2 regions of the Limosilactobacillus ingluviei str. Autruche 4 genome follow, and region 1 is predicted to be linked to the other one. Evidence: predicted binding sites of a transcription regulator. Region 1 holds the regulator's gene; the other holds the start of a gene.

What was found. Region 1 encodes HrcA, which represses chaperone genes, less so after heat shock. Its sites were predicted from a motif close to TTAGCACTCNNNNNNNNNGAGTGCTAA; they were not measured.
Region 2: a site for HrcA is predicted at 1,655-1,681, ahead of clpP (ATP-dependent Clp endopeptidase proteolytic subunit ClpP). Genes of this name have one in related genera too.

What each region holds. Positions count from the first base shown of each region.
Region 1 covers NZ_HE997173.1:795,875-804,843, reverse strand. The annotation lists gene rbfA (30S ribosome-binding factor RbfA) at 1-228, shown strand, start outside; gene truB (tRNA pseudouridine(55) synthase TruB) at 296-1,195, shown strand; gene ribF (riboflavin biosynthesis protein RibF) at 1,199-2,131, shown strand; gene BN54_RS03930 (amino acid kinase family protein) at 2,280-3,032, shown strand; gene BN54_RS03925 (hypothetical protein) at 3,082-3,453, opposite strand; gene hrcA (heat-inducible transcriptional repressor HrcA) at 3,563-4,612, shown strand; gene grpE (nucleotide exchange factor GrpE) at 4,623-5,198, shown strand; gene dnaK (molecular chaperone DnaK) at 5,223-7,082, shown strand; gene dnaJ (molecular chaperone DnaJ) at 7,200-8,336, shown strand; gene lepA (translation elongation factor 4) at 8,440-8,969, shown strand, end outside.
Region 2 covers NZ_HE997177.1:50,032-59,000, reverse strand. The annotation lists gene galU (UTP--glucose-1-phosphate uridylyltransferase GalU) at 1-27, shown strand, start outside; gene BN54_RS09040 (M48 family metallopeptidase) at 86-979, shown strand; gene clpP (ATP-dependent Clp endopeptidase proteolytic subunit ClpP) at 1,049-1,639, opposite strand; gene BN54_RS09030 (glucose-6-phosphate isomerase) at 1,962-3,320, shown strand; gene scrK (fructokinase ScrK) at 3,437-4,312, shown strand; gene BN54_RS09020 (GtrA family protein) at 4,374-4,817, opposite strand; gene BN54_RS09015 (flavodoxin) at 4,817-5,269, opposite strand; gene map (type I methionyl aminopeptidase) at 5,411-6,268, shown strand; gene BN54_RS09005 (hypothetical protein) at 6,332-7,045, opposite strand; gene trxB (thioredoxin-disulfide reductase) at 7,245-8,183, shown strand; gene BN54_RS08995 (HAD-IIB family hydrolase) at 8,222-8,969, shown strand, end outside.

The sequences.
Region 1 (8,969 bases):
TTGCAACAAGCGACGATTTATTATAGCTTGTTGTCTGATAAGGCTTCCGTAAACGAAAAAGCGCAAGCCGGGTTGGATAAGGCGACCGGCTTAGTCCGGAGTGAATTGGGACCACGTTTGAATATTTTTAAAGTGCCCCAGATTCGGTTTGAAAAAGATGCTTCCGTTGCATACGGCAATCGCATTGATGAGTTGCTGCGGGAACTGCACCGGAAAAACGAGCTCTAATTAACTTATTCAGGCGGTGCTGACGCGGGTTGGCACCGCCTTTTGCTTAAGCGAAAGGAAGAATGAGATGGACGGAATTATTCCACTGTATAAAGAACGCGGCATGACCAGCTTTGATGCCGTAAGTCGGTTGCGCCGCATTTTACATGAAAAAAAGATTGGCCATTCGGGGACCTTGGATCCCGAGGTGGCCGGGGTCTTGCCAATTTGTGTGGGCAAAGCCACGAAGCTGGTTGACCTGCTGATGGCCTCAGGAAAACAATACGCCGGTGAGCTGTTAATCGGGCAAGCGACGGAGACGGAGGATCTAACTGGTAAAGTCATCGCTACGACCCCAGTGGCCGCTCCGATTCCGGCCGCAACGATTGAAGCGGCGATGCAAAAAATGGTGGGGCCGCTGACCCAAATTCCACCGATGTATTCGGCGGTGAAAGTGAACGGTAAGCGCCTGTATGAATATGCCCGGGCGGGCGAAACCGTTGAGCGCCCCAAGCGGCAAGTGACGATTACCAGTTTTAAGTTGACGGCGACAAGTTATGATTCGGCCACCCAAACCCAACGGGTCCGCTTCATCGTGGATTGTTCCAAGGGGACCTACGTCCGCACCTTGGTGGTGGATCTGGCGAAAGCCTTGGGCTACCCGGGAACGATGGCCAGCTTAACCCGGTTAAAAAGCGGGGGCTTTGAACTGGACCAAACCTTGAGCTTGGCCGATGTCCAAGATCAGATGAGTGCCCAATTACTAAATCTCTATCCGCTAGCCTACGCCGTGCGTGACTGGCCTGCCCACGAATTGACGCCGGAACAGTGGCAAACGGTGAAACACGGGGGCTGGTTGCCCCAGACCAGTCTTGACCAACGGCCCGCGCAAGTGGCATTATTTTATCAACAGCGGCTGCGGGCCTTGTACCAACTAAAGGGGACGGTCTACAAGCCATTGAAGATGATTGATTTAGACGAGGATTAAGCAATGGAAGTATACCGAATTCATCATCCCTTACAAACTGATCAATTGCCAGCGGGACCGGTGGTCTTGGCAATGGGTTTTTTTGATGGGGTTCACCGGGGCCATCAGGCGGTGATCCAACGTGCGCAAGTTGAAGCGCGGCAACGAAATTTGCCGCTGGCGGTTTTGACCTATGACAAGTTGCCGGGGATTGTCTACTCAGCTTTTCCGGCGGGCGTCCATTATCTAACCACGCCGGAGCGTAAATTAGAATTGCTGGCGCAACAAGGGGTTGACCGGGTCTACCTAGTCGATTTTACGGCGCGGTTTGGGGCCCTTTCCCCGCAGGCCTTTGTGGATCAGTACTTGGTGGCCATGGGGGCGGTGGTCGTTGTTGCGGGCTTTGATCACACTTATGGGCCCAAGGATGTGGCGACCATGGCCCGCCTGCCCTTTTATGCGGCAGGGCGCTTTAAAGTAATTGAAGTGACCGAGCAAAGTGCGGGGGCGGAAAAAATCAGCTCAACCCGGATCCGCCACTTGATTGACGAAGGGCAAGTGCAAGAAGCGAATGCTTTGCTGGGGTATCATTACCAAACGACGGGCATTGTCGTCCATGGCTTTGCCCGTGGACGGACCTTAGGCTTTCCGACCGCTAACGTGGCTTGGGATCCGGCGGAGCGCTTGCCAAGCGTCGGGGTGTATGCGGTCCGCTTTTGGGTTGATGGCCACTGGTACCCGGGAATGGCCAGCGTGGGCTATAACGTGACCTTTGGCGAGCATAATCAAAAGACGATTGAGGTCTACCTCTTTGACTTTGCGGCCAATATTTATGGTGAGCACGTGAAAGTCGAATGGGTACAACGGTTGCGCGGTGAAGAGAAATTTGCTGACGTGGCCGGGCTGGTGGCACAATTGCACGCGGATGAACGCGCGGCCCGCCAAATTTTAGCTTAAAGTTATTAACCGGGAGGGCGTAATCGCTAATGTGGTGGCGCCCTCCCGGTTGTCGTTCAGGGGATTAATTGAATCTTAAGTAAAGCACCATAAAGTGGTTAGAATTTTAGGGTTTAATGGGGATAAAACCAGTTAAGGGGATGACAGGATGGAGAATTTAATTGTCCAAAAGTTTAGTGGCAAGGTCATGCAAGACGTGACGACCCGCCAATTGGCAATCCGTCAGGTAAAAGAAGTCCTCGCGACGGGCCACCGGGTAATTGCGGTGGTTTCGGCCCCTAAGGGACCCGCCCAACCGTATGCAACGGCTAGCCTGGAAAAGTTGGTAGGGGGTGACTTTAGTGCTTTACAACCGCGTGAATTAGCCCAGTTGGTCGGCACGGGGGAAGTGATTGCGATGTCCTTGATGGTCAACGAAATGCGTCAGCAAGGCTTAAACGTGGTAGGGCTAACCGGGCCGCAAGCGGGGATCTATACTAACGAGCATTATCAAAAAGCCCAAATTGCGCGCTTGGATAAGCAACCAATTGAGCAGGCCTTTGCCGCCGCTGCGCAGGTCGTCGTGGTGGCCGGTTTTCAAGGCCAAAATGCGGCGGGACAATTAACAACCCTGGAAGTGGGCGGCTCGGACATTACGGCGGCGGTCTTAGCGGCAGCTTTTGGGGCCCAACGGTTGGATTTTTTTGTCGATGTGAGTCCGGCGAAGTCACTGCGGTTAAAGCAAGTCACGGGGCCGACGTTAACGACGACTTTGACCTATCAACAATTGGCGCATTCGGCCGGGGCGCAGGTAATCCATCCCCAAGCGCTGAGTATTGCCCAGCAAGCGGCTTTGCCATTGCGCTTGCAACTAGTCAATCGCCAAGGCGAAGCCACCTGGACGATTGTGAAACCCGCTTAAACCAAACGCCCAGCTTTCATGGTGGTGAAGGCTGGGCGTTTATAGTCTATTAATGCCGCTTACTACGGTGGCTGGCAGTCCCTTTGATCTTGTGCACTTGGGTTTTAAAGTGCGGGTGGGAATCGGTGTCTAATTTAAAGTGGCGCAACTTCCCGGGAAAGGGCCGCCCGCTAAAGCGAATCCCCGACCACGATTGCATCGCTGCCGTCATCGTTTGCAAGCCCGTCAACAGTTTGGGATCGCCGGCTTGTTCGGCGGCGGTTTTGATGTCGGTTTGCAGCCGGGTCAGTAAATTCAGGTGGTAGGTCAGTAATTCTTGGGTGAGGGGGGCATTACGGTATTGATTAAAGAGCTTTTGAATCAGCTCCATGGCCTCGACGGCACTTTGGGGCTTGATATAGCGCGCTTTTTCTTGTGACATAAAATTTCTCCAAATACTTTGACTTTTGTTGACTTTTACCGGTGAGGTTGGTATATTATTAATTGTGTTTAGCACTTAGCAACCAAGAGTGCTAAAAGGAAGTGATGAGATGCTAACACAACGGCAAGAGTTGATCCTCCAGGCGATTGTACGTCAGTTCACCGTCACTGGTCAACCGGTCGGCTCCAAGCTTTTGGCGGAGGTATTGCCTTTTAAAGTCAGTTCGGCGACGATTCGTAATGAAATGGTGGTCCTCGAACATGAAGGGCTGGTGAAAAAGGAACATTCTTCTTCGGGACGGGTGCCCTCCAAGCAGGGGTATCGCTATTATGTTGATCACCTCTTGGATCCAGCGACGATTTCCGCAACGGATTCGGCAATGATTCACAATTCCTTGGGGACGGAATTCCAAAAGATTGATGAAATTGTTTCCCATTCGGCAGAGATTTTATCCAACTTGACGTCCTATACCGCGTTTACTCTGAAGCCCGAACAGCAAAATGTGCGGTTGAGTGGGTTTCGATTGGTGGACCTGGGGAATTCCCGCGTCTTGGGGATTTTAGTGACGGATAGTGGCGAAGTTGAAAGCCAATCCTTTACGATTCCCAAACGCGTTGATCCAGAAGCGTTGGAAGCAGTGATCCGCTTGATTAATGATCAGTTGGTGGGCTTGCCACTGACTGAAGTGGTCAAGCGCCTCAATCAAGACATTCCGGTGCAGCTGACCCAGTATTTGGCACAGCCAGAAGGGTTCTTGCGGATCTTTGATACGGTGGTGAACCGGGCTGCCGGCGAGCGCTTTTACGTTGGCGGCCGGTTTAATCTCTTGGGAATGGACGAGCATAAGGATGGCAAAGCGATGAAGGCGATTTATGAATTGCTGGACCAAAGTGAGCGTTTGTCGTCAATGATTGATCTGGATACCGCGGGTGATGAGGTAACCGTCAAGATTGGTTCGGAAATCGCCAAGGATAAGTTGTTAGATGACTATGCGCTGATCACGGCGAAGTATCAGGTTGATCAATATGGGGAAGGCATCATTGCCGTCTTAGGGCCGGCGCAAATGTCATATGCCCGCACGATTGGGTTGGTGGATGCCTTTCGCCATGAACTTGCAAAACGGTTGTTAAACTACTATCATCATTACTATGATTCCTAGGAGGGGTTAGATGGCAGAAGAAAAGCAAGCGGCACAACAATCCGCCGCTCAAGCAGCAGAGACTGCGGCGCAAGCCGAGGAAGCAACGACCGAAGCGCAAGCCGCATCCGCAGAAGAGCAACAAACGGACTTGGCCAAGCAAGTGGCAGACTTACAAGCGCAAGTCGCGGAAAAAGACGACCAGTACTTGCGGGCCCAAGCTGAAATTCAAAACATGACCAAGCGTTTTGCCAAGGAACGCGAAGGACTGTTAAAATACGATGGGCAAGACCTCGCTAAGGGGATTTTGCCGGTCTTAGATAATTTGAAGCGGGCTTTGGAAATTGAAGTGACCGACGAAAGCGGTCAGCAATTGAAAAAGGGCATTCAAATGGTTCACGATCACCTGGAAAAAGCTTTGCAGGACCATGGGGTAACAGAAATCGACGCGCTCAACAAGCCGTTTGATCCCCAAACCTCCCAAGCGGTTCAAACAGTACCGGTTGCGGATGGTCAAACACCGGACACGGTAGTCCAAGTCCTGCAAGCGGGCTACGTGTTAAAGGACCGGGTACTCCGGCCCGCCATGGTGATTGTTGCACAATAATTTTAGAAAAAAGAAGGTAAGAAAATGGCAAGTAACAAGATTATCGGGATTGACCTCGGGACGACCAATTCTGCCGTTGCCGTAATGGAAGGTAACGAACCAAAGATTATTACCAACCCTGAAGGGGGCCGGACGACCCCGTCCGTAGTTTCCTTTAAGAACGGGGAAGTTCAAGTTGGGGAAGTGGCCAAGCGCCAAGCAATTACCAACCCGAACACGATTAAGTCGATCAAGAGCCACATGGGTGAAGCCGGCTACACGGTTGACATCGAAGGGAAGCAATACACGCCGCAAGAAATTTCAGCGATGATTTTGCAATACCTGAAGAAGTATGCCGAAGACTACATTGGCGACACGGTTACGCAAGCTGTCATCACGGTGCCAGCCTACTTTAACGATGCTCAACGGCAAGCAACGAAGGATGCCGGGAAGATTGCTGGTTTGGACGTGAAGCGGATCATTAACGAACCAACTGCTTCATCGTTGGCTTACGGCTTAGACAAGCAAGAAAAAGATGAAAAGATCCTGGTTTACGACCTTGGTGGGGGGACGTTTGACGTTTCCATCCTTGAATTAGGGGACGGGGTCTTCCAAGTCTTGTCCACGAACGGGGACACGCACCTTGGTGGGGACGACTTTGACCAAAAGATCATGGATTGGCTGGTCGCTGAATTTAAGGCTGAAAACGGGATTGACCTGTCCCAAGACAAGATGGCCTTGCAACGGCTGAAGGATGCCGCTGAAAAGGCAAAGAAGGATCTGTCCGGGGTACAAGAAGCGCAAATCAGCCTGCCATTTATCACGTCTGGTGAAAATGGCCCCCTGCACTTGGAAAAGACGTTGACCCGGGCCCAATTCAACCAACTGACGAATGATCTGGTGGAACGGACCAAGCAACCAGTCCTCAACGCGATGAAGGATGCGGACTTGACCTTCGCTGACATCGATGAAGTGATCTTAAACGGTGGTTCAACGCGGATTCCAGCCGTACAAGAAATGGTAAAGGAATTGACGGGCAAGGAACCAAACCACTCCATCAACCCAGACGAAGCCGTGGCCTTAGGGGCTGCCGTTCAAGGTGGGGTCCTGACCGGGGACGTTAAAGACGTGGTTCTGCTGGACGTTACGCCACTGTCCCTGGGGATTGAAACCATGGGTGGGGTCTTCACGAAGTTGATTGACCGCAACACCACGATTCCAACTTCCAAGAGTCAAATCTTCTCCACGGCCGCTGATAACCAACCAGCCGTTGATATCCATGTTCTGCAAGGGGAACGGCCGATGGCAGCGGACAACAAGACGCTGGGGAACTTCCAATTGACGGATATTCCGCCTGCACCACGTGGGGTGCCACAAATCAAGGTGACCTTTGATATCGACAAGAACGGGATTGTAAATGTTTCGGCCGAAGACCAAGGGACTCACAAGAAGCAAAACATTACGATTAAGTCCAACTCCGGCTTATCCGACGAAGAAATCGAACGGATGAAGAAGGATGCCGAAGCCAACGCCGAAGCCGACAAGAAGAAGAAGGAAGAAGCCGATGTTCGCAACGAAACGGATCAACTGCTCTTCCAAACCGACAAGACCTTAAAGGAATTGGACGGCAAGGTTTCCGCTGACGAAATTCAAAAGGCCAAGGACGCCAAGGAAGAATTACAAAAGGCCAAGGATGCCAACGACATTGAAGCCATGAAGGCCAAGAAGGATGAATTAAACAAGATTATCCAAGACTTGACGGTTAAGCTTTACCAACAAGCCCAAGAACAAAACGGGGCAGCGGGGCAAGGCAACCCAACTTCTGGCAATGACAATGGGCAAGGCAACAACGATGGCAAGACGGTTGATGGTGATTTTGAAGAAGTCAACCCAGACCAAAAGTAAGCTGGTGACCGGCTAGGTAAAAGAGGTTGAGTAGCTACCCAACCTCTTTTGTGAGTTATCAAGTTGTGGTGCGAGGACCAGCGGAATTGATCACAGCAAAGTTGAAGGGGAAAAAGCATGGCAGAGAAAGATTACTACGACATTTTGGGCGTCAAAAAGGATGCTTCGGACGCTGAAATTAAGCGCGCCTACCGTAAATTAGCGGCGAAGTACCACCCGGATGTCAATCATGAACCAGGGGCGGAACAAAAGTTTAAAGACATTAATGAAGCTTACGAAACGCTGAGTGATGCCCAAAAGCGGTCCCAATATGACCAGTTTGGCTCCGCTGGCCCCCAAGGGGGCTTTGGCGGACAGGGCTTTGGGCAAGGCTTTGGCGGTGCGCAAGGGTTTGGTGATTTTTCTGATCTCTTTGGGGACCTCTTTGGCGGTGGCCGGCGGCGCGATCCGCGGGCGCCACAACAAGGACGTGATCTGCAATACACGATGACCCTGGAATTTATGGACGCGATCAAGGGGAAGGCAACGACGATCAAGTACAATCGCGATGCCCAATGCGACGTTTGTCACGGAACTGGGGCCAAGCCGGGCAAAAGTCCGGTCACTTGTCACCAATGTGGCGGCCAAGGCTACATCTTACATCAACGGCAAACGATGATGGGGATGATGCAATCCCAAGAAGTTTGTCCGACTTGTCATGGGACCGGTCAGGAAGTCCAACCGGGGGACCAATGTACCAAGTGTCATGGCGCAGGCCACGTGAGTGAACGGCATGAATTAAAGGTGAAGGTGCCAGCCGGGGTTGACGATGGCCAACAAATGCGCTTGCAAGGCCAAGGGGAAGTTGGCCAAAACGGTGGCCCGTACGGGGACTTATACATTGTCTTTCGGGTGACGCCAAGTCGGGACTTCCGGCGGGATGGCACGACAATTTATGTCGACCAAGACATTTCGTTTACCCAAGCGGCCCTTGGTGACAAGATCAAGGTTAAGACCGTCCACGGTGATGTTGATTTAAAGATTCCGGCCGGGACGGAATCCGAAACCAACTTCCGCTTGCGGGGGAAAGGGGTGCCATTTGTCAACGGTAAAGGGGTCGGTGATGAACACGTTACCGTCCACGTTAAGACACCGCAAAACCTCAACAAGCGGCAAAAAGAAGCCTTGTTGGCCTTCGCGGCGGCTTCTGGTGAAGACGTGAAGGGTTACAAAGGCGGTTTCTTTGATAAGCTGCGCGATGCCTTTGATGACTAAACTTGAATTGGGGACTGGACTTAACCGGTCCCTTTTTCTTTGTCCGTTAAATTTTGGTATACTAAATAGTTAGAAAATGCGATAAGAAAGTGAGCCTGGTGAAATGGATTTAGCAGCAATGAAGGAACGCCAAAAACGGATCCGCAATTTTTCGATTGTCGCCCACATTGATCATGGGAAATCGACCTTAGCAGACCGGATTTTGGAAATGACGGATACGATCAGTAAACGGGAAATGAAAAATCAGATCCTGGATGACATGCCATTAGAGCGGGAACGGGGGATTACGATCAAGTTAAACGCGGTGGCGTTAACTTACCATGCCAAAGATGGCCAGGATTATATTTTCCACTTGATTGACACCCCCGGGCACGTCGACTTCTCGTATGAGGTATCACGTTCGTTAGCCGCTTGTGAGGGGGCCCTGTTAGTGGTGGACTCAACACAAGGGGTCGAAGCCCAGACCCTGGCCAATGTATATTTGGCCCTTGATAATGACCTGGCAATTTTGCCGATTATCAATAAGGTAGACTTGCCTTCCGCTGATCCGGCGGGGACGCGGCAACAAATTGAAGATGAAATCGGGTTGGAAACGGATGAAGCCGTTGATATTAGTGCGAAGACCGGGGTCGG
Region 2 (8,969 bases), on a different contig from region 1:
GCTGAAGACAAGGCCAAGAAGAAGTAATTAACTAGAAAGCCAACGCTGATTAGGTTCGGCGTTGGCTTTTTTGGAGGAATCAAGCATGTTGTTTACCCAAATTGCCCAAAATAAGCGCAATACCCGTTGGGTGCTGGTCGGCTATGGGCTGCTTTTAATCGCGATCACGATTTTGTTTGCTCAGGTTAGCTGGCAAGTGGCCCTGGGCTTTGCCCTCTTTGGCCTCGGCTATGTTTGGTACTTTTACTACCACGCGACCCGCTATTTAATGCGGGTCACCAATGCCCAGGCGGTCAGCCGCGCGGACGCCCCCGTCTTGTACGAACTCGTTGAAGAACTCTGCTTGGCGGGCGGGCTGCCAATGCCAGCCTTGTACGTTACGCCCGACGAAGAGCCGAATGCCTTTGCGACCGGCCGCGATCCGGAGCACGCTAGCTTAGCGGTCACGGCCGGGCTCTTGGCCATGATGGATCAAGAAGAACTGCGCGGGGTGCTCGGCCACGAATTAGCCCACATCCGTAATTATGACATTCGGGTGACGACGTTGACGGCGGCCTTGGTTCAGCTCGTCTTGTTGACGGGGGTAACGCTGGTCGCCTTTGGCTGGGGGATATTTGCCAGCCGGGTTGGCGGCTGGCTGAAATTGGTTTTGGTGATCTTCGGGGTAGCGGTGATGGGCTTGGGGCTACCCTTGCTGGTGCTGGGCTTTCCCTTAGCCAAGCTGATGTTTTTTGCCCTGTCGCGGCAACGTGAATACTTGGCGGATGCCGGCTCAGCGGACTTAACCCGGGACCCGCGGGGCTTAATTTCTGCTTTGCAAAAGTTGGCGGCCCTGCCCGCCCCGGGAGAGGCAACCAACCTCGTGGTCAACAGCCTGGCCTTTAACGCGGCCCCACCGCAACGTTGGTGGGCCAACTTACTGGCGGATCATCCCGCGCTGGAGAAGCGGATTGCGCGGTTGAAGGCGAGTGCCCAATAGGCTTTTTGAAGACGATAAAAAACGGCTGGCGTGCCGAAATGGTACGTCAGCCGTTTTTAAATTCCCGGATTACTTGAGGCTGTTGCTGTCCATGATCCCGTCTAACAGACCATAGTCAACCGCTTCTTGGGCCGTCATAAAGTTGTCCCGTTCCGTATCTTGTTGGACCTTTTCAAAGGTTTGCCCGGAGTTGGCCGCCAAGATTTCGTTCAGCATCTTGCGGGTCTTCAGGATTTCTTCGGCGGCAATTTGAATTTCGGTTTGTTGCCCTTGGGCCCCACCAGATGGTTGGTGGATCATTACCGTGGAGTGTGGCAGCCCAAAGCGCTTGCCCTTGGCCCCAGAGGAGACCAATACACTGGCCATGGAAGCAGCCATCCCGATCACGATCGTTTGGACATCGGACTTGATGAAGTTCATCGTGTCGTAAATTGCCATCCCGGCCGTAACCACCCCACCTGGGGAGTTAATGTACATGTAAATGTCCTTGGTGGAGTCTTGAGCGTCCAAGAAGAGCAGTTGGGCGACAATCGAGTTGGCCATGTTGTCTTCGATTGGGCCGGATACCATGATGATCCGGTCCTTTAACAGGCGTGAGTAAATGTCATAAGCGCGTTCCCCGCGGGAGGATTGCTCGATGACAGTAGGTACAAGATTCATTTTCTAACCTCCTAATTAGCAGTGGTTAGCGTAGTTTGCTAACTGATAGGAATAGTTTACTCTGTAGGTCAGCAAAGGTCAAATTATTTGGTCAAAAAGCTGACCCCCAATCTTATATTAACCGGTTGACATACGCTGGGAAGTAAAGTATATTATAGGCGTCACCAAAAGAAACCGCTTCCACAAATTTTCAATTGACCATTAGGGCGGTAAGGGCGACGAAAAATTCGTTTTGCGTATTGAAAACGGGTTCACAAACGCATATGATCGTATTATGTAGAAATAAACCCAACTGATTTTGGAAGAAAGAGGTTTTGTATTCATGGCTCACGTATCATTTGACAGTTCAGCGTTGAAGCAATTTGTTCACGATAACGAATTGGGCGAAATGCAAGCAATGGTCAACGCCGCGGACCAACAATTGCGGCAAGGCACGGGTGCCGGGGCGGACTTCCGCGACTGGCTGCACTTGCCAACCGACTACGACAAGGAAGAATTTGCCCGGATTAAGGCGGCCGCTAAAAAGATCCAAAGCGACTCCGAAGTCCTGGTCGTTATCGGGATCGGGGGTTCGTACTTGGGTGCCCGGATGGCCATTGACTTCTTGCACAACAGCTTCTATCAAGCGCAAGCGCCAGCTGCCCGTAAGGCTCCGCTGGTGGTCTTTGCCGGGAACTCCTTATCCAGTTCTTACGTTCATGATCTGATTGAACTGATTGGCGACAAGGACTTCTCGATCAACGTGATTTCCAAGTCCGGGACGACGACGGAACCATCGATTGCCTTCCGGATCTTTAAGGAACTGCTGGTCAACAAGTACGGGGAAGAAGAAGCCAACCACCGGATTTACGCCACGACGGACCGCCAACGCGGCGCTTTGAAGACCGAAGCCGATGCGGCCGGCTGGGAAACCTTTGTGATTCCGGATGGGGTCGGCGGTCGCTACTCCGTTTTGACGGCGGTGGGGCTCTTGCCAATTGCCGCTTCGGGGGCCGACATCGACCAACTGATGGCTGGGGCCAAGGCCGCCGAAGACACCTACGTGGATCCGGATCTGACCAAGAACGAGGCCTACCAATACGCAGCTTACCGCAACATCTTGTACCGGAAGGGCTTTACCACCGAACTGCTGGAAAACTATGAACCAAACATGACGATGTTTGCCGAATGGTGGAAGCAATTAGCCGGTGAATCCGAAGGGAAGGACCAAAAGGGGATCTACCCATCCAGTGCCAACTTTACGACCGATCTGCACTCCTTGGGCCAATACATCCAAGAAGGGCTGCGGAATTTGATGGAAACGGTCGTTAAATTGGATACGCCAAACCATGATCAAGTCATCCCAGCGACCGAATCCAACCTCGACGGGTTGGCTTACCTGGAAGGCAAGAACATGGATTGGGTCAACACCAAGGCTTACGAAGCCGTCGTGGCGGCTCACGTGGCTGGTGGGGTACCGGTCATGACTGTCCACATCGAGAAGGAAGATGCCTTCACCTTGGGCTACTTAATCTACTTCTTTGAAGTGGCCATTGCAATCTCAGGCTACTTAAACGGGATCAACCCGTTCAACCAACCAGGGGTCGAAGCCTACAAGACCAACATGTTTGGTCTGTTGGGCAAGCCGGGCTACGAAGAAGTCGGGGCCAAGTTACGCCAAGAAATGGCTGACAACCAATAATTTAATCACTATGGTTACCGTCTGGGCGACCAGGCGGTAATTTTTCCCAGTTTATGTTAAGCGGTTGCAACACCAGACCAACCGTGAACATGACCCAAGTTAAAGGAGGAAATACTATGTTACTCGGAAGTGTAGAAGCAGGGGGCACCAAGTTTGTTTGCGCGGTCGGCAATGAAGATTACCGGATCCAAGATACGACCCAATTCCCCACCACCACCCCAGAAGAAACCTTGCAAAAGACGATTGACTACTTTAAGCAATTCCCAGACTTAAAGGCAATCTCAGTCGCGTCCTTTGGGCCGATTGAAATCCGCCACAATTCGCCTAAGTACGGCTACATCACCGATACGCCCAAGCCGGGGTGGTCAAACGTCGATTTTGTCGGTACCTTAAAGCAAGCCTTTGATTTACCGATCTACTGGACGACGGACGTGAATGGTTCGGCCTACGGGGAATATGTCCTTTCAACCCTCTTTAACCAAAAGATCAATTCCCTGGTTTACTACACGATCGGGACTGGGGTCGGCGCCGGGGCAGTGATTGACGGTAAGTTTGTCGGGGAGGTTGGCCACACGGAAATGGGCCACATCCGGTTGAAGCGCCACACCGCTGACCTGGACTTTAAGGGGATCTGTCCGTTCCACGGCGACTGCTTGGAAGGGTTGGTCGCCGGGCCGACCTTTGAAGCTCGGACCGGCAAGAAGGGCAAGGACGTACCGCTGACTGATCCCGTTTGGGACATCATGGCGTACTACGTGGCCCAAGCGGCCTTGGATACGACCTTGATGTTCCGGCCAGCCAAGATTATCTTTGGTGGTGGCGTGGTCAGCGAAGCCTTCTTGAAGAAGGTGCGGGCCCAATTCAAGGACTTGTTAAATGATTACGTGGAAGTCGGCGACCTCGACCAATACATCGTGATGCCGCTGGCTAAACACAACGGCTCGGCGACGGTCGGCAACTTTGCGTTAGCCTTGAAGACCTACTTGAATTAAAGACCAGGACGTTAAAAAGGCGTCGGAACCATCAAGTTTGATGCTTCCGGCGCCTTTCAGCTTATTTTTTCATCATTTTGGCGTTGCTTTTAAAGATCAACCACTTCGAGAAGACGTAGTTGGCAATCACTACTAGGACATTGTCAATGACCTTCACAATAAATTGCCCCAACGAGGACGTAAAGCCCAACCACGAGACCCCGATAAAGACAATCGCCATGTCTAATAATAAGGTCAACCCACGGTAGAAGAAGAACTGCACCAGTTCGTCCCAGAAGGCCCGCCAGGTGGTGTATGGGGAGTTAAAGACCCAGACCTTATTGGTAAAGTAAGCCACCAAGACGGATAAGAACCAGGCAATCACGGTCGCCACTTCAAAGTGCCAGTGCAAACCAGTACTCAACCACTGGTAGGAAGCGAGGTTGACGATCGTCGTCACCACGCCCCAAAAGAGGTAGGCGATGATGCTTTTGTACTTCTGCCACAGGGCAGTCAGGGCGGCCATTACTTGCCCGCCGCCTTTTCAACCAGGCTGGCGGCAAAGGCGTCCAGCGTGTCGACGTCGTCACCCTCCGGGGCGAGGTCGATGTGGACGTATTCGGCCCCTTTGGTGGCCCCGGCGCTTTCAAAGGCGGCGCCGAAGTCGTCAACGGCCCGGCAGTAATCATCGGCGTAGAAGGTATCGCCCGAACCGGCGACCCCGTAAATTTTGCCGCTTAAGTCGGCTTCCTTTAGGTCGTCATAAAAGTCCAAGCCTTCTTCTGGCAGGGCCCCTTCGTCGTAAGTGTAGGGGCAGACCACGCAGATGTCGGCGTCCTCAAAATCGGCGACGTCGGCCATCGTGATTTCCTTTTCGTCAACGTCAACGCCGAGGTTTTCCAGGGCGTCGGTGATCAGGTCGGCAACGTCTTCGTTGTTGCCAGTAATTGTAGCAAACACTACCACTGCTTTTGTCATGTTCTTCACCTGTTTCTTTCTTATTCGTAATCAAAGAAAGTATATCACACTCCTTTTTTGGATTCTGGTGATATACTTAAGATTGAAGTTTTATTTTATCTCGTTGGTTGAAAACGGGAATCAAAGGAGTAAGCATTTAGAATGATTAGTTTAAAATCACCGCGCGAAATTCGGGCGATGGAAAAATCTGGGGCTGTCCTGGCCGGGATGCACCTGGGGATGCGCCAAATCATCAAGCCGGGCATTTCCAGCTGGGTCTTAGAAGAATTTGCCCGCAAGTACTTTAAGCAGGCTGGCGCGATTGCCGCCCAAATCGGTTTTGAAGGCTACAAGTACGCCACCTGTGTCAGTGTTAACGACGAAATCTGCCACGGTTTCCCCCGCAAGAAGCTGCTCTTAAAGGAGGGCGACCTGGTCAAGGTTGATACGGTCGTCAACCTCGACGGGGCCTATTCTGATTCTTGCTGGTCATACGTAGTGGGCCAAGCGAGTCCTGAAGTTGCCAAACTGATGGACGTCACCAAAAAAGCCCTCTACTTGGGGATCGACCAGTGCCAAGTAGGCAATCGGCTTGGTGACATCGGGGCGGCAATCCAGCACTACACGGAAGATGAACACGGCTACGGCGACGTGCGCGAATTTGTCGGCCACGGGATCGGCCCGACGATGCACGAAGACCCGATGGTTCCCCACTACGGGGAAGCCGGCCACGGCTTGCGCTTGCGCAAGGGGATGACGATTACCGTCGAACCGATGATTAACACCGGGACGTGGAAAGCCGATACGTCCGACCCGAGTGGTTGGCTGGCTAAGACGGCCGATGGGGGCTTGTCGTGCCAATACGAACATACCCTGGTGATCACCGATGACGGGCCGAAGATCTTGACTTCCCAAGATCCAAAAGCCGACCGGGATTACCTCTATGATGACGAATACGCCGGCTTTTTAGCCCACTACGGGGCAATTGCCACGGACGTGGTCAAAAAGCACTTTGCTTAAAATAAATGCGCGGTTGGGAAACAGAGGGTTTCTCAGCCGCGCATTTTCTTTTGCTTACGTAGGTTATTCGGAAGGCGGCGCTTTGGGATAACGGCGCCGGGCAATTTGGCCCCCCAGGAGGCCGATTAAAATCACGAGGCTGCCAATTACGCCCCATTGCCAAAGGGGCTGGTCGTGTGGCGGCGCTACGGGGGTACTGTTCAGGGGTAACTGCCGGGTCAGCGCCGGGGCACTCACGGGTTCCTTAGCAAGGTTCGGCTTGAGAGGGTGGTGGCCCCGCGCTAGTAAAGGCTGGGGTGGCGCGGGGGCGATGTTGCGCTGGTTGGTCAGCGGCGGGACCAAGGGCGCGCCCGCCGTGGAGGAGGAGGCCGGTGAGACCGGACTTAGTACAGCGGGCGGCGGACTAGGCTTAGCAGAGCTTGGCGCTAGTGCGGCGGTTGATTTCACCGGTTGAACTGCGGCCACTGGCGTTGGCTGGTCGGCGGCCGGGGTGTCGGTCGTCAGCTGGGCCGGGGCAGCGGGGCTGATTAGCAGCGAAGTTCGGCTGCGCGGGGGCGCTACCGGAGCCGGGGGCGCTGCCATGACGGGTAGCACCACGGTTGGATTACTGGCGGTAAGGGAAGCTGGCGTTGCGTTCACGGCCGGCGTTGCGGGGGCGGTTAGCGACGTTGGGGTGGACGTTTCCAGCTCAACAGCGTGAGTCGTCGGGCCGCCACCCCAGGCTCCCAGGCTGAGGGCAAGGCTGGTTAAGACCGTTAACCACCACTTTTTAATCACACTTCACTCCCCCTTTCTTAACGATTTCTTCAAAAATGAGTATAACAGAAATGAGGGCGGTGCGCCGGTTACAAAAGCATTACCGTTTGCTGCTTACTAAAAATAACCTTACAAAAAGTAAGCAAGAGAATGGACAGAACGTCCAAAAACAAGTATGATAAGCTTAAAATCGTGTCACAGATAAAAGGAGCAAAAAAAGATGGCAGAAACAAAGCAGACAAACTATGATGTAATCGTAATCGGGGCCGGTCCCGGGGGCATGACGGCAGCCATGTACGCGTCCCGGGCCAACCTGTCCGTCTTGATGCTTGACCGCGGGATTTACGGCGGGAACTTAAACAACACCGCCGAAATCGAAAACTACACCGGCTTTAAGTCGATCATGGGCCCAGATCTGGCCAAGGAAATGTACGAAGGGGCGACCCAATTCGGCGCGGACTACGCTTATGGCGCGGTGGAAAAGGTTGAAGTCGTCGGGGAGGTTAAGCAGATCACGACCGACATGGGCGACGTCTTTACCGCCAAGGCAGTCGTGATTGCCACCGGGTCGAGCCAACGCAAGCTCGGCGTGCCAGGCGAAGCAGAATTTTCCGGCCGGGGGGTTTCTTACTGCGCGGTCTGCGATGGGGCCTTCTTTAAGAACAAGCACCTGATCGTGGTCGGCGGGGGGGACTCGGCCGTCGAAGAAGGGGCCTTCTTGACCCAACTGGCGGATAAGGTAACGGTCCTGGTCCGGCGCGACCAACTGCGGGCCCAACCGATTGTCCAAGATAAGGCAATGCAAAACCCAAAGATGGAATTTATCTTTAACACCAGCGTGACCGAAATTGTCGGCGATGACATGAAGGTCACCGGGGTCAAGACCGTTAACAACGTGACCGGGGAAACCGGTGAACTGGCCGCCGACGGGGTCTTTATCTACGTCGGCAGCGATCCGATGACGGCCCCGTTTAAGGACCTCGGGATCTTAAATGCCAAGGGCTGGGTCGAAACCGACGCGACGATGGCAACCAAGATTCCGGGCATCTTTGCGGTCGGCGACGTCCGCGACACCCTCTTGCGCCAAGTGGCCACGGCCGTTGGCGACGGGGCGATTGCCGGCCAACAAGTTTTTAAGTACTTAGACGAACAAAAGTAATTGAGGGGCGGTTGCGGTGAGCAGCTGCTTTTTTACCAATGAAGTATTTGATTTCTGATTTAGATCACACCCTGTTAAATGAAGCTGGCCAGCTTAGCGCAGTCACGCGCCAAGTGATCCGCCAGCAGCCGGCTTGGCAAGTAATGCTGGCCTCAGCCCGCTTGCCTGCTCAGATGGTGAGCTTGATTGACGCCCTGGACTTAACCGGTCTCCAGGTGGGGTTGAACGGGGCGATTGTTTTTGAGGTTAACGGTGGGCAGGTGCGGACGCTGACCACGACCCCGTTGGCAGTGCCAGTTGCCCAGGAACTGTTTGACCTGGTGCACACCCAGTGGGGCTTGCCGATTCAGTGGCTGACCGCCAGCACTTTTTTTGCGACGGAGCTGACGCCCCAGGTCCAGCTCGAAATTGACTATACTGGCGTAACGGTGACTTACGCGCCGAAGTTACCGGCGGTGCCAGTGCTGGCCTTTTTATTAATCTTACCGGACCGCCGGACCTTTAATCGGATCCAGGCCCAGCTGGCCGCGCGTTGGCCCGACTTGACCCTGGCCGATTCGGGGGATGGCTATTTGATGATTACCGCCCCCGGGGTCGATAAAAGTCAGGCCGCGCGTTACCTCTTGGCCCAGGGGGTCGCTCAGGTGGACCTGTACGGGGTCGGCGACGACTTAAACGATTTGCCGCTCTTAAAAGCCGTCGGCCACCCCTTGGCGGTGGCCAACGCCCAGCCGGCCGTCCGCGCTTGCGCCGGGCAAATCCTGACCAGCAACCAAGCCGATGGGG